3 regions of the Agrobacterium salinitolerans genome follow, and region 2 is predicted to be linked to each of the others. Evidence: predicted binding sites of a transcription regulator. Region 2 holds the regulator's gene; each other region holds the start of a gene.
The links. The regulator LexA, encoded in region 2, represses DNA repair genes until DNA is damaged. The targets are predictions, from matches to a motif close to TGTTCNNNNTGTGTTCNG.
Positions count from the first base shown of each region.

Region 1: O9X91_RS02140 (DNA recombination protein RmuC) is a predicted target of LexA. The motif match lies at 3,720-3,737, and genes of this name have one in related genera.
Region 3: O9X91_RS07885 (helicase-related protein) is a predicted target of LexA. The motif match lies at 2,905-2,922, and genes of this name have one in related genera.

Region 1 covers NZ_JAPZLN010000001.1:452,318-457,469, forward strand. Annotated here, with positions in the region: gene dapE (succinyl-diaminopimelate desuccinylase) at 1-727, shown strand, start outside; gene O9X91_RS02120 (hypothetical protein) at 711-1,307, shown strand; gene truA (tRNA pseudouridine(38-40) synthase TruA) at 1,327-2,127, opposite strand; gene fmt (methionyl-tRNA formyltransferase) at 2,127-3,062, opposite strand; gene def (peptide deformylase) at 3,108-3,620, opposite strand; gene O9X91_RS02140 (DNA recombination protein RmuC) at 3,769-4,962, shown strand; gene O9X91_RS02145 (ribokinase) at 5,017-5,152, shown strand, end outside.
Region 2 covers NZ_JAPZLN010000003.1:295,007-300,158, forward strand. Annotated here, with positions in the region: gene O9X91_RS13425 (branched-chain amino acid ABC transporter permease) at 1-409, shown strand, start outside; gene O9X91_RS13430 (branched-chain amino acid ABC transporter ATP-binding protein/permease) at 411-2,183, shown strand; gene O9X91_RS13435 (ABC transporter ATP-binding protein) at 2,180-2,902, shown strand; gene lexA (transcriptional repressor LexA) at 3,201-3,923, shown strand; gene O9X91_RS13445 (glutathione S-transferase family protein) at 4,177-4,854, shown strand; gene O9X91_RS13450 (ComEC/Rec2 family competence protein) at 4,874-5,152, opposite strand, start outside.
Region 3 covers NZ_JAPZLN010000001.1:1,654,873-1,660,024, reverse strand. Annotated here, with positions in the region: gene O9X91_RS07900 (P-II family nitrogen regulator) at 1-294, opposite strand, end outside; gene tesB (acyl-CoA thioesterase II) at 507-1,391, opposite strand; gene O9X91_RS07890 (ubiquinone biosynthesis hydroxylase) at 1,418-2,692, shown strand; gene O9X91_RS07885 (helicase-related protein) at 3,149-5,152, shown strand, end outside.

The DNA of each region.
Region 1 (5,152 bases), on a different contig from region 2:
CAGAGGCGAGACATGGGACGCCTGTGTCGTGGGCGAGCCGACCAATCCCGACCAGCTGGGCGACATGATCAAGATCGGCCGCCGGGGTTCGCTCTCGGGCCGAATCACGGTCCATGGCGTTCAGGGCCACGCCGCTTATCCGCATCTCGCCGACAACCCCATTCGCGGTCTTTTGCAGCTTACCCATGCGTTGATGCATCCGGCCTTCGATCACGGCACGGATGATTTCCAGCCTTCCAATCTGGAAGTGACGACCGTCGATACCGGCAATGCCGCCACCAATGTGATCCCGGCGCGGGCGACGGCGGCCTTCAACATTCGTTTCAACGATAGCTGGACAGCAGAGAGCCTGCGGGCGGAAATCATCCGCCGCCTCAATGCCGCCGCAGCCGAAGGCGAGCTTCGCCCCGACCGGGCTCCGGTCAAATATGAGATCGTCTGGGCGGACCGTCCGAGCCACGTCTTCCTGACCCGCAACAATGCGCTCATCTCGTCACTGTCAGGCGCGGTTGAAGCCGTAACCGGCAAGGAGCCCAAGCTTTCGACCACGGGCGGCACCTCGGATGCGCGCTTCATCAAGGATTATTGCCCTGTCGTGGAATTTGGCCTCGTCGGGCAGACCATGCATATGGTCGACGAGCGCGTGGCCGTTGCCGATCTCGAGATGCTGACACGCATTTACGAGACCTTTATCGAACGCTGGTTCGCCCATGCCGACGGCAAGTGAAATAAGGCTCTATCTGACAGGCCTGTGGCTTCTGCTGCTCGGCGATCATAATGGCGCGCGGTATCTCGATCTCTCCGAGCGCGGCATGTGGCGATCCTTCTATTCGGCGCTGTGGTGCCTGCCGGCCATGCTGGTTTCCTGGCTGTGGCTGCGCGCCGCCTATCTCGCCAGCTATCCGCCCGGAACGGGAACGGGCTTCATCTTCTTTTTCCGTCTGGCGATGGTCGAAGCCATCTGCTGGATCGTGCCGCTGCTGTTGATCGGCATGTTGCTCTATGCCTTTGGCGCCCGGGAAAAATTCGCACCGCTCGTCACCACCGTGAACTGGCTGTCGCTGCCCTTTTCTTATGCCTATGCGGTTCTCATCCTGATCGCATTCTTCCTGCCGCCGCTGCAGGGGTTGATCGCCATTCTCTGGCTGGCACTGCTTCTGTCGCTGGTCTTTGCCTTTTCGCGGATCGTGCGGTTCTTCATCCGCGACCAGTCGCTGCTCGTCTCGGCCGTCGTCATGACGCTGTTGGTGCCCGCCATGTTGCTGTCGGAAGCATTGCAGCGTTTTCTCGGCGTCTATCCGGCCTGAGAGGCAGTGAGGCTTCAGGTCAGTCCGCGTCTTCCGTCACTTCGACTTCGGGGCGGCGGCGCGGCGGAATGACATCGGGATAATCGACCTGCATGAAATAAAGACCGTCCGGCGGCGCAACGGGACCGCAGGCCTTGCGATCTCGTGCCTCCAGCGCTGCACGCACATCATCAGGCGTCATAGTGCCTTCACCTGCCATCTTCAGCGTGCCGGCGAAGGAGCGTATCTGATTATGCAGGAAGCTTTGCGCGGTCGCGCGGATTTCGATGAGGTCGCCGTTGCGGGTCACGTCCAGCCGGTCGAGCGTGCGCACGGGGCTGTTCGCCTGACAATGCACGGAGCGGAAGGTCGTGAAATCATGCCGGCCGACCAGCATCTGTGCGGCTTCATGCATGCGCTCGTGGTCCATATCCTTCGATACCCACCATGCCCGCTTGTGCTCCAGCGCCAGCCGGGATTTGCGACAGATGATGCGATAGAGATAATGGCGGCGCAGCGCTGAAAAACGGGCGTCGAAATCTTCGGTCACGGCTGCAGCATCGAGCACGGCCACGGCCTCCCCGGCCATGGCGAGATGCGCGTTCAAGGCATTGCGGAGCTTGTAGGGTTCCCAATCGCGGGAAAGATCGATATGGGCGACCTGTCCAACGGCATGCACGCCGGAATCGGTGCGGCCGGCACCGCGAATGGAGACGCTCTCTCCCGTCAACGAGCGAACCGCAGCCTCCAGCGCGCCCTGAACCGAGGGGCCGTTATCCTGTCTCTGCCAGCCGTAATAAGGCGTGCCGTCATATTCGACGGTCATGCGGAAACGTGGCATCAGCCGAGCCTCGTTGCGGTCGGAACCGGTGTGCCACGCACGAAATCGGCCGCCGACATCGGCTTGCCACCCGCCTTCTGCAAACGGGTGAGCCGCACGGCGCCGCTACCGCAGGCAATGGTCAGAGCATCGTCGAGCGCTGCGCCCGCTTCTCCCATTCCGCTTGCCAGTTCGGAGGCCAGAACCTTCATGCGTTCGGGTTTGCCGCCGATATTCATCTCCAGCCATGCGCCGGGAAACGGCGAAAGCCCGCGAATGTGGTTATGGACATCCTGTGCGGGCCTTGAAAAATCGATACGGGTCTCGCCCTTGTCGATCTTCGCGGCGTAGAGCACGCCCTCTTCCGCCTGCGTGACGAGGGGCAGGTCGCCTGCCTCCAGCTTGTCCATCGCCTGCCGCATCAACCGCGCACCCGCCAGCATCAGGCTGTCATGCAGTTCGCCCGCCGTCATATTCTCGTCGATCGCGACCTTTGCGGTGAGCGCGACGGGGCCGGTATCGAGCCCCTTTTCCATTTTCATCACCATCATACCGGTTTCGGCATCGCCGGCCATGATCGCTCTCTGGATGGGGGCAGCCCCGCGCCAGCGCGGCAGCAGGGAGGCGTGACCATTATAACAGCCGAGACGCGTGCCGGAGAGGATCGCTTCGGGCAAAAGCAGACCGTAAGCGACGACGACGGCTACATCGGCGTTGAAATCCCGGAACTGCTGGCGGTCTTCCTCGGCCTTGAAATTTACGGGCGTCAGCACGGGCAGCCCCAGCAATTCGGCTGCCTGATGGACCGGCGACTTCTGCAAATCGAGACCACGGCGGCCGCCGGGACGCGGCGGCTGGGTGTAGACGGCAACGATCTCGTGGCCCGCATCCACCAGTGCACGCAATGTGGGAACGGAAAAATCCGGCGTGCCCATAAAAATGATGCGAAGAGACATCGTCGCCCCCTTCCCTGTCGTCCACTCCAGCCCAAAGAGGCCGGATCAGATCTTTGCGCGGGCCGCTTTCGTGAATTTCTTGATGACCATGTCGCGTTTGAGCCGCGAAATATGGTCGATGAAGAGAACGCCGTTCAGGTGGTCGATCTCATGCTGCAGGCAGGTCGCGAGCAGACCATCCGCCTCGACCGTCTGCTGCTTGCCGTCACGGCCGACATATTGCACGGTGAGCGACGCTGGGCGCTCCACCTCGGCATAATAATCGGGGATGGAGAGGCAGCCTTCCTCATAGGTCGAGACATCGTCCGACACTTTGAGGATTTCCGGATTGATGAAAACGACCGGAGCCTTTTCTTCACCTTCGCGTGCCACGTCGATCACCAGCATGCGGCGTGGCACGCCGATCTGAATGGCGGCGAGGCCGATACCCGGCGCATCATACATGGTTTCGAGCATATCGTCGGCAAGGCGCAGCACCTCAGCATCCACCTGTTCGATGGGCTTGGATTGCTGACGCAACACGGGATCGGGCAAAATTATAAGCGGTTTGATGGTCATGGCTTCCCATAACGTATCTCTTGCGCGGAGGAAATAAAAAACACGAGGTTCAAACCGCCTCCGGCATGTGCCCCGCCTGACTCATTTCTGCCGCAGGAATGTTCTTGTTTTGATCTTACGAATCATTGGAAATCTGTTAGATTTGGCCATGAGCATAGACTTTTCAGTTCTCCTTCAACCCGCGCTGCGGGCCGGCTCCGTCGATATCAGCTTCGGCGCGCTTCTCGCTGCCGCGGTTTTCGGCCTCGCCGTGGCGTGGCTTGTGACGGCAAACCGGTCGAAAAAGGCTGGAGCCGATGGTGAAATCTCCGATCTCCTGAAAACACAGTCCGAATTGCACGGGCGGATCGCGGCCATGGCGGAAACGCTTGGCACGCGCCAGACCGAGATGAGCCAGACGCTGAACCAGCGCCTCGACGGCATGTCGCAGCGCCTTGGTGAAACGCTCACCGAGCAGACCCGCTCGACCCATGAAAATCTGAGCCGCCTTCAGGAGCGCCTGGCTGTCATCGATGCCGCGCAGGGCAATATTCAGGATCTGGCAAAAGACGTTGTCGGGCTTCAAGCCATTCTTTCCAACAAGCAGACACGCGGGGCCTTCGGGCAGGCGCGCATGGAAACGCTGATCGCCGATGCGCTTCCCGCCGGGGCGTTCCAGCTCCAGCCGACGCTTTCCAACGGTTATCGGCCCGACTGCATCATCAAGATGCCGAACAATGCGCCAGCACTGGTCATCGACGCCAAGTTTCCGCTGGAGGCATGGAATGCAATCAAGGCGGATGAGACACCCGAAACCAAACGCGCCGCCGTTCAACAGTTCCGCCGCGATATGGAAGTGCATATTCGTGATGTGGCCGAGAAATACCTCATCCGCGGCGAGACACAGGATACGGCCTTCATCTTCGTGCCCTCCGAATCGATCTTCGCCGATATTCACCAGCATTTCGAATATCTGGTGCAGCGCGCCCATCGCGCCCGGGTCGTCATCGTTTCGCCGTCGCTGCTGATGCTGTCGGTGCAGGTCATCCAGTCCGTGCTCAAGGATCAGCGCATGCGTGAGCAGGCGCATCTCATTCAGGGTGAAGTCGCCCTTCTGATGGACGATGTGCGGCGGCTGGACGACAGGACGCGCAAGCTGCAGGCCCATTTCGGGCTGGCCCAGAAAGACGTCGACATGATGCTGATCTCCTCCGACAAGGTGCTGGCGCGGGGCCAGAAGATCGAAGGCCTCGATTTTTCGCCGACGGAAAAAGAGGCTTCGCATGGAGAAATCGAGCAGGCCCGGCGCTTTGCGGAAAACCGGGCCGGTGCGGCGAAATTGCGGGTAGTTGACGACGAGTGATCGTCTCGGGCAAAGTCGCCGCCTTGCTCAAATTTCATACGGACCCAGCGCCCCATGATTACTGTTTTCGGTTCCATCAACATGGACCTCGTCGCCACCGCCAAACGCCTGCCCAAGCCCGGTGAAACCGTGACGGGCGAGGCCTTTTCCACTGCCGCCGGTGGCAAGGGCGCCAATCAGGCGCTGGCCG
Region 2 (5,152 bases):
GGTCGGCCTCTACTTCTTCTTCGAAAAGACGTTGCTTGGCAAGGCCCTGAAAGCGACGGCCATTAACCGGCTCGGCGCGCGACTTGTCGGTGTTCGAACGGAACTGACCGGTGTCACCGCCTTTGTGCTTGCCGCCGCAATCGCGGCCATATCAGGCGTGCTGATCGGTCCAATCACCACCATCTTCTACGACACGGGCTTCCTGATCGGCCTCAAGGGCTTCGTTGCTGCCATTCTCGGTGGCATGGCGAGCTTTCCCGTTACTGCCATTGCCGCGATCGGCGTCGGGCTGATTGAGGCCTTCGCGTCCTTCTTCGCCAGCGATTTCAAGGAAATCATCGTGTTCGGTCTCATCGTGCCGGTGCTGATCTGGCTTTCCTTCGGCGCCAGCCATCATGAGGAAGAGTGATATGACCCTCGGCAGACACCTTTATCCCGCCATTGCCGCGCTTCTTCTCGTCGCCGCCTTCCCGCTGCTGCCGGTTCCACCATTCTGGGTGACGCTCGCCAACAATATTGGGCTTGCATCTCTGGTCGCCATCGGGCTCGTGCTGTTGACCGGCGTTGGTGGCATGACCTCCTTCGGCCAGGCGGCCTTTTGCGGTTTCGGCGCCTATACGACGGCGGTTCTGACCACGGCCTACGGCTTTTCACCCTGGCTCACGCTACCGCTGTCTCTCGTTGTCGGCGTCATCGTGGCCCTGCCGCTAGGGCTGATGACAGTCAGGCTTTCCGGACACTACCTGCCGCTCGGCACCATCGCCTGGGGGCTTGCGATCTATTACCTTTTCGGTCGCATCGAGCTCCTCGGCCGGTATGACGGGATCTCCGGCATTCCACCACTCTCGGTCGGCAACGAACCGCTGATGAGCAGCAGCTCGATCTATTACGTGATCTGGATATTCGTCGTTGCCGTGGCGATCGGCGCGCAGAACCTGCTCGACAGCCGTGTCGGGCGCGGCATTCGCGCCCTGCGTGGCGGCTCGCAGGCAGCGGAGGCGTTCGGCGTGAATATCGAGCGGGCCAAACTGACCGTCTTCGTCTTCGCAGCCGTTGTAGCAGCGCTGTCCGGCTGGCTTTACGCCCATATGCAGCGGTCGATAAACCCGACGCCTTTCGGGCTCGACATGGGCATCACCTATATGCTGATGGCCGTCGTCGGTGGTTCGGGCCGGGTTGTGGGCGCCATCTTCGGCGCAGCCGTGGTGCTGGTGTTGAAAGAGGTGCTGCAACGGGTCCTGCCCGGCCTTGTCGGCACCTCGGTGAATGTAGAAATGATCGTGTTCGGCGTGCTGCTCGTCCTGATCCTGCAGCTCTCCCGAGACGGTCTTTGGCCACTTCTGGAAAAATACCTGCCTGCCCGGCCGCCGCGCGCCATCCGCCGCGACGGCGCCAGTCTTGAAACGCGGGACATGCCTGCGCCCGGCAGTCCGCTGGTCGGGGTCGATCGGGTGCGGAAGACATTTGGCGGACTGACGGCGGTCAACGATGTCAGCTTCGATATCAAGGCCGGGCAGATCGTCGGCCTGATCGGCCCGAACGGCGCCGGCAAGAGCACGACTTTCAATCTCATCACCGGCATCCTCGGCCTTTCCGGCGGCAACGTCACCTATCAGGGACAGAAGCTCTCAGGCCTCAATCCCCGGCTGATCGCCAAACGCGGCATCGCCAGAACCTTTCAGCATGCCAAGGTCCTTCCAACCATGTCGGTGCTCGAAAATGTCGCTCTCGGCGCGCATCTGCGTGGCAATGCCGGCGTTTTCCGGAGCTTCTTACGGCTGGAGCGAAAACAGGAGCGGGCGCTGCTTGCCGAAGCCGCCCATCAGCTCGATCGCGTCGGTCTCGGTGCTCATCGCGACCGTCCCGCCGGCGACCTCGCTCTCGGGCAGATCCGAATTCTGGAAATTGCCCGCGCGCTCTGCCTCAACCCGACGCTTCTGCTGCTCGACGAACCGGCGGCCGGTCTGCGCCACGGCGAAAAGCAGGAGCTCGCCACACTGCTGAAAAAACTGCGGGCCGAGGGCGTGAGCGTGCTGCTCGTCGAGCATGACATGGGTTTCGTCATGGGGCTGGTCGATCACATCGTCGTCCTCGATTTTGGCACCCTGATCGCCGAAGGCAAGCCGGCTGAAATCAGGCAACATCCAGCCGTGATCGCGGCTTATCTTGGGGGTGCAGCGTGAGCGGACATCTACTCGACATCAAAGACATCCACGTTGCCTATGGCCGGGCGGAGGTGGTGCATGGCATCTCGCTTTCCATGACGTCCGGCAGCATCGTCACGGTCATCGGCGCAAACGGGGCGGGCAAGACCACGCTGCTCAACGCCATCATGGGCGTCGTGCCTTCGCGCGGGACCATTCTTTACGACGGCGCGCCAGTGCCCGATACCATCGAGGCCCGGGTTGCCGCTGGCCTTTGCCTTGTGCCGGAAAGGCGCGAATTGTTCGGGTCGATGACCGTCGAGGATAATATCGAGCTCGGCGGATTCCTGCGCTCACGCCAGGAGCGCAACGAAACCCGTGAGGAAATACACGCACTCTTTCCACGCCTTCGCGAGCGCAGCAAGCAGCTTGCCGGAACGCTTTCCGGCGGCGAAAGGCAGATGCTGGCGCTCGCCCGGGCACTAATGAGCCGGCCGAGGCTTTTGCTGCTGGATGAGCCTAGTCTCGGGCTTGCGCCGTTGATCGTCGCCGAAATCCTGCGCATCGTTGCCGAACTGCGTCGTACCGGTGTCTCCATCCTGCTCGTCGAACAGAACGCCCGCGCCGCGCTTGAAATCGCCGACGAGGCCTACCTCGTCGAACTCGGCGAGGTCCGCCGCTCAGGCCCGGCCGCCGAACTCGCCGTCGATCCGGCACTGATGGCGAGCTATCTCGGACCGGGCGAACACGCCCTCTAAGAAAATCCTCGTAACGGATATGAGCGATTTGCCGTCTTAGACGGACGGATCGTCGTACCGGATGCCTGAAACACAGAGCTGCCTTCAATTGCCCACTTCAGACAGCAGTTCCTCCGATTATCAAAATAGTCACCAACCCTACCGGCTCTCGGCAGTTCACGCTTTCGAATATCAAATCACGATCTGAGATGCACCCTTCACGAAATTTTAGGGGATTGCGGAACACATATGGAACATATAGTGTTCGTTCTGTATTTGTTTCGCGACTTCAACGACGATTCTCAAGGGTGTTTTCCTCATGCTCACGCGCAAACAGCAGGAATTGCTTCTCTTCATTCATGAAAGAATGAAAGAGTCCGGCGTGCCGCCCTCCTTCGATGAAATGAAGGACGCACTCGATCTTGCTTCCAAATCCGGCATTCACCGGCTGATTACCGCACTCGAAGAGCGCGGGTTTATTCGCCGGCTACCCAACAGGGCGCGAGCGCTGGAAGTGATAAAATTACCTGAGGCCTATACGCCGGGCGCAAGGCCGCAGCGTGGTTTCTCACCGAGCGTCATCGAAGGCAGCCTGGGCAAGCCGAAGGCGCCGGAGCCGGCCGCGACCCCCAAGGCGCCTGCCAATGATCTCGGCGGTGCCGTCACCGTGCCGGTCATGGGCCGCATCGCCGCCGGTGTGCCGATTTCCGCCATCCAGAACAACACCCATGATGTGGCTGTGCCAGTGGATATGCTGGGTTCGGGCGAACATTACGCTCTGGAGGTCAAGGGTGATTCGATGATCGAGGCCGGCATTTTTGATGGCGATACCGTCATCATCCGCAACGGCAATACGGCCAATCCGGGTGATATCATCGTCGCGCTGGTGGATGATGAAGAAGCGACCCTGAAGCGTTTCCGCCGCAAGGGAGCCTCCATCGCGCTGGAAGCTGCAAACCCGGCCTATGAGACCCGAATTTTCGGGCCTGATCGGGTGAAGATACAGGGCAAGCTGGTTGGGTTGATCCGCAGATATCATTGATGCCGCCGCCGGTTTGGATAAGCCGAAACAGTTAAACGGCGGCATATCTGGCCTGCAAGATGAAGGGCGCGTCATTTCGTTGAATTGATGCGCCTTTTCTTTTTTAAGTGGCAAACGCGCTCGTCGTTGCGAAAATGCGGTTGTGCACGATGGCCCATCCATCAATTGGCGTTATGGGAGCCATGGATTCTTTGCGATATTCCAAGACCATTCGCAGATATAGAAATGCGCATCCTATCGGGGGAAAAACGCCATGTACGATCTTTATATTGCCAACAAGAACTATTCCTCATGGTCGCTGCGGCCCTGGGTTTTGATGCGCACGCTCGGCATCGCCTTTGATGAAAAACTCGTTCCCTTTGGCGAAGGTGTTGCCTTCTCCAGCTTTTCGCCGACGGGCAAGGTGCCGTGCCTTGTTGATGAGGGCGTGACGGTTTGGGAATCGCTGTCGATTGCCGAATATCTGGCCGAGAGACATCAGGGTGTCTGGGCAAGTGACAAGCAGGCACGGGCCTGGTCACGCTCGGCGGCAAGTGAAATGCATGCGGGCTTCTCTTCGCTGCGCAATCTCTATCCCATGTCGGTCGGTATCCGCGTAAAACCGAAGGGCGGCGATGCCGGGCTTGCGGCCGACATAAAACGCATTGATGCGCTGTGGAGCGAAGGCCTCGCAAAATTCGGCGGACCGTTTCTCGCCGGTCAAAAATTCACGGCGGTCGATGCCTTCTTCTGCCCGGTGGCGTTCCGTTTCCAGACCTATGGCGCCGATCTTTCGCCAGCGGCGAAGGCCTATTGTGACAGGCTGCTTGCCCTGCCCGCCATGCGCGAATGGTATGAGGCCGGACTGAAGGAAATCTGGCGCGATCTGCCGCATGAAGAAGAGATCGGCAGCATTGGCGAATTGACCGCGGATCTGCGCGCCAAGGCCTGACAAAACATGCTGACGGCACTCACTGCGATGCCGTCAGCACCTGAGTGACGGCTTCTGGCACATCACGGTCAAAGCGGCCACTCTTCCAGTCGTAATAGCGATGTTCGCTCCACGGCCTGTCGGTGCTGGCGGTTGCCGCGCGCATCCGCCCCACCACCCCCGCCTGTTCGCTGCCGGCGAAATTTATCTCTACCGAGCCGATGCGTCTTAATGTGTCGCGATTGAGCAGCAGGGCGCCCGAGCGGCATTGCGCAAACGAGGTTCTGCGGGAGACGATGACGATATCGGCGATATCACA
Region 3 (5,152 bases), on a different contig from region 2:
GTAAACGAAGATCTTGCCGTCACCGATCTGCCCGGTCTTTGCCGCAGATGCGATCGCCTCAACGGCCTTGTCGACGACGTCGGATGGAACTGCGATCTCGATCTTCAGCTTGGGAAGGAAGCTCACCGCATATTCCGTGCCGCGATAAATCTCGGTATGCCCCTTCTGGCGTCCGTAACCCTTTACCTCGGTCACGGTCAGGCCCTGGATGCCGACGCCGGTGAGCGCTTCGCGCACTTCATCCAGCTTGAACGGCTTGATAATGGCCATCACAATTTTCATCTGGTTTCCCATCCTTTGTTTTGTCCTCGGCACGGAGCCGACTCTCCTGCCGCTGGCAGATCAGTAACAGCGACTGCGGACATACATTCAAAGGGCGTGCCAGTTTTGAGTGTGTATCTAACCTATTGAAATATAAAACTTATATGAAAGACGTCTGAAAAAGGAGCATTTGTCGCCAAAATTTGCGTCTATTAAATGTGCGATTTTAGAAAAAAGCACATTATTTAATCATTTGCCCTTTTGCGGATCAAACCCTCCTGCGCCACAGAGGCGACCAGTTCACCCTGTCTGGTGAAAATATTGCCACGGGTCAAACCGCGTGCGCCGGAAGCGCTGGGGCTATCCTGTGTGTAAAGCAGCCAGTCGTCTAGACGGCAGGGGCGATGGAACCACATGGCGTGATCGAGGCTAGCCACCTGAATGGAGGGATCGAAGATCGTTGTTCCATGGGCGTAGAGCGAGGTGTCGAGTAGGGTCATATCTGAGAGATAAGCGAGAATGGCCGACTGCAGACGCGGATCATCGGGCACATCACCGACGGCGCGAACCCAGATATCCTGCTGCGGTTCCAGCTTTTCTTTCGAGATATAGTGGGTCAGCGAAACCGGCCGTATCTCTATCGGCCGCTTGTTGCTCCAGTATTTGCGGATAGAAGCGGGTGCCTTGGCAAGAAAGGCCGCCTGCATCTGCTCTTCGCTCATCAGTTTTTCGGGCGGCGTCACGTCAGGCATTTTGATCTGATGGTCGAAACCATCCTCGAAAATCTGAAACGAGGCCGACATGGAAAAAATGGCTTTGCCATGCTGAATGGCGACCACGCGGCGTGTGCAGAAGCTCGCGCCGTCGCGGATGCGTTCCACTTCGTAGACGATAGGCACCAGCGGATCGCCGGGACGCATGAAATAGGCATGCAGCGAATGCACGAAACGGTCGTCATCCACGGTCCTTTGCGCGGCAATCAATGCCTGCGCGATGACCTGGCCGCCGAAAACCCGCTGCCAGCCGATCTGCGGGCTTTCGCCCCGGAACAGGTTCTCTTCCAGCTTCTCAAGATCGAGTGTGGCGATGAGATTGGCCATCGGATCTGACGTTTGCGAGGGATGCGACATTTTTTCGGCCTGCTCCGGCTGTAGGAATACGTCACATGGTCTATAGTGCCCGGATGATGCGTGCACAAGATTTGAGGAGAAGCGCGATGCTGGACGTAGTGGTGGCAGGCGGCGGATATGTCGGTCTTTCCGTTGCTGTCGCAATCAAGCAGGCGGCCCGGCATCTCGATGTGCAGGTGGTTGAGGCCGCTCCCGAGGATGTCTGGGCAAAGGACGTTCGTGCATCCGCCATCATAGCAGCGGCCACCCGGATGCTCGATGTTTTCGGCATATGGAACGAGATCGAGCCGGAAGCCCAGCCAATACACAAGATGATCGTCACCGATTCGAAGACCGCCGATCCGGTGCGTCCCGTGTTCCTGACTTTCGACGGCGCCGTGGAAGAAGGCAGGCCGTTTGCCCATATGGTTCCGAACGTTGCTCTTGTGGGCGCATTGCGAGGCCTTTGCGAGCGTCTTGACATAAAAATCCGTCACAGTGTCAGTGTTTCCGATTTTACCGCGGGTCCGCAATCGACGGCCATTCGCCTCTCCGACGGATCGACGCTCGAAGCGCGATTGCTGATTGCCTGTGACGGCGTTCGCTCCGCGCTCAGGGACATGGCCGGAATCAAGACCGTGCACTGGGCTTACGATCAGTCCGGTATCGTGACGACCGTTGAGCATGAGCGGCCGCATGAGGGCTGCGCCGAGGAGCATTTCCTGCCATCGGGCCCCTTCGCCATCCTGCCGCTGAAGGGAAACCGCTCTTCGCTCGTCTGGACCGAACGCACGGCCGATGCCGACAGGCTGGTGGCTTCCGACGACCTGGTGTTCGAGGAAGAGCTGGAACGCCGGTTCGGTCACAAGCTCGGTCCTCTTCGTCCGGTCGGCCCCCGCCGCGCTTTCCCTTTGGGGCTGACGCTGGCGCGTTCTTTCGTTGCGCCGCGTTTCGCGCTTGCGGGCGATGCGGCGCACGGCATTCACCCGATTTCCGGGCAGGGCCTCAATCTCGGCTTCAAGGACGTGGCGGCTCTCGCCGAAACCGTGGTCGAGGCCGACCGGCTCGGCCTCGATATCGGCTCACTCAACGTTCTGGAGCGCTATCAGTCCTGGCGGCGCTTCGACACGTTGCGGATGGGCGTGACGACGGATGTGCTGAACCGGCTTTTCTCCAACGATATTGGCCCTATCCGTATCATGCGCGATTTCGGTCTCGGGGTCGTGGATCGTTTGCCGGGTCTCAAATCCTATTTCATCGGTCAGGCGGCCGGCACGACGGATGCGAATGCGCCGCGTCTGCTTGCCGGCGAGGTGCTCTGATCCAGTCCCTCATGCATGTTTCGGATCGGTTTTTCCGGGATTGCCGCTTGACAGCCGATTCCGGGATTTTCTGCCCGGTGGCTTTGCCGTAAAGCCGAATCCGGCCAAGGACTTATCCGGATTCACAATCTGGTATGGTCTGCGCCCTGACCAACCAGATATTGCGGAGAACAAAAGCTGAATCCCATCGAGTCAGCGATTCGTATTCGATTCGTTCGCAGACTGTTCCGCAGCCGAATCGATTTCATTTTTGCCGGATTCTTTTTGTTCGTTCAACTGGCTGAATCTGAAAGGAAAATTCCGTCGACTGGTCGCCCCGCGCCACTTTGCGGGTGAGGCCTATTGCCTTTGGCTGCGGGCGTTGCCATGTGTGAGGCCTGCGGCCCATCAGCAATGTCGGGCGGCAAAGCAAGCAGATGAAGTCGATTCGCGGATAGTACGTTGAATTTTCGCCCCATGATCCTGAGCGGCCGCGGTGTCACGGCCGTTCTCGGCCCCACCAATACCGGCAAGACCCATTACGCGATCGAGCGGATGGTCGCGCATGGAAGCGGTGTCATTGGCCTGCCGCTGCGTCTTCTGGCGCGGGAGGTCTATACCCGCCTAGTTGAAAAAGTGGGTGCGCCGAATGTGGCGCTGATTACCGGCGAAGAAAAAATTGCGCCTCCCAAAGCCAAATACTCCGTCTGCACGGTGGAAGCCATGCCGCGTGAGACGACGGCCGCCTTCGTTGCGATAGACGAGGTGCAGTTGGCGGGCGATCTCGAACGCGGGCATATCTTCACCGACCGGGTGCTGCATCTGCGCGGGCGGGAGGAAACGCTGCTGCTCGGCGCGGGCACGATGCGCCCTATCCTTGAAAAACTGCTGCCGGGAATAACCGTGGTCGAGCGGCCGCGCCTGTCTCAACTCTTTTATGCGGGTCAGAAGAAGATCACCCGCTTGCCGCAACGCACGGCGATCGTCGCCTTTTCCGCCGATGAGGTTTATGCCATCGCTGAACTGGTGCGCCGCCAGCGCGGCGGCGCGGCTGTGGTGCTGGGAGCGCTTTCGCCGCGCACGCGCAATGCGCAGGTAGGCCTCTACCAGTCGGGCGACGTCGAATATCTTGTCGCTACGGACGCCATCGGTATGGGACTCAACCTCGATGTCGACCATGTCGCCTTTGCGCAGGACCGCAAATTCGACGGTTATCAGTTCCGTAATCTCAATCCCGGCGAGATCGGTCAGATCGCCGGCCGCGCTGGCCGCCATCTTCGCGACGGTACGTTTGGCGTGACGGGGCGTGTCGATCCGTTCGATGACGAATTGGTCGAGCGGATCGAAACCCATCAGTTCGATGCGGTGAAGGTGCTGCAGTGGCGGACGAAAAATTTCGATTTTTCCTCCATCGCCAATCTGCGCGCGAGCCTTGACGCCGCGCCGACGATCCAGGGGCTTTCGCGCGCCCTGCCGGCCATCGACCAGCAGGCGCTGGAATATCTGTCGCGTTACCCTGAAATCATCGACGTGACCACGACGGATGTGCGGGTGGAAAAACTCTGGGAGGCCTGCGCGCTGCCCGATTATCGCCGCATCGCCCCCGCACAGCATGCCGACCTCATCTCCACGCTCTATTTCGATCTCGTCAAGCGCGGGGCGGTGAACGAGGATTTCATGGCCGAGCAGGTGCGTCGCGCCGATCGCACGGATGGGGAGATCGATACCTTGTCTGCGAGGATTGCGCAGATCAGAACATGGACTTATGTATCGAACCGCCCAGGATGGCTTGCCGATCCGACACACTGGCAAGAAAAGACTCGGGAAATCGAGGATCGATTGTCCGATGCGCTACATGAAAGGTTGACGAAACGCTTTGTTGATCGCAGGACATCTGTGCTCATGAGGCGCCTGAGAGAGAATGCGATGCTTGAAGCTGAAATCAGTGTAAATGGTGATGTCTTCGTAGAAGGACATCACGTCGGCCAATTGGCCGGGTTCCGGTTCACCCCGGTGCCGGGAATGGAAGGGCCGGATCAGAAGGCCGTGCAGGCTGCGGCGCAAAAAGCGCTCGCGCTCGAATACGAGGCGCGCGCCGCGCGTCTGCATGCCAGTGGAAACGGCGATCTCGCTTTGAGCTCCGATGGTCTGGTTCGCTGGTTGGGCGAGCCGGTTGCCCGGCTTTCGGCCGGCGACAACATCATGAAGCCGCGGGTGATCCTGCTTGCCGACGAACAGCTGAACGGCAATGCCCGTGATCACGCGCTGGCGCGCGTCGAGCGTTTCGTCAATCACCAGATTGCGACCGTGCTGAAGCCGCTGGACGATATTTCCCGCGCAGAAGATCTTCAGGGCCTGGCAAAGGGTCTGGCGTTCCAGCTCGTGGAAAATCTTGGCGTGCTGTTCCGCCGCGACGTCGCCGAGGACGTGAAGTCCCTCGATCAGGACGCGCGCGCCTCCATGCGCCGTTATGGCGTGCGT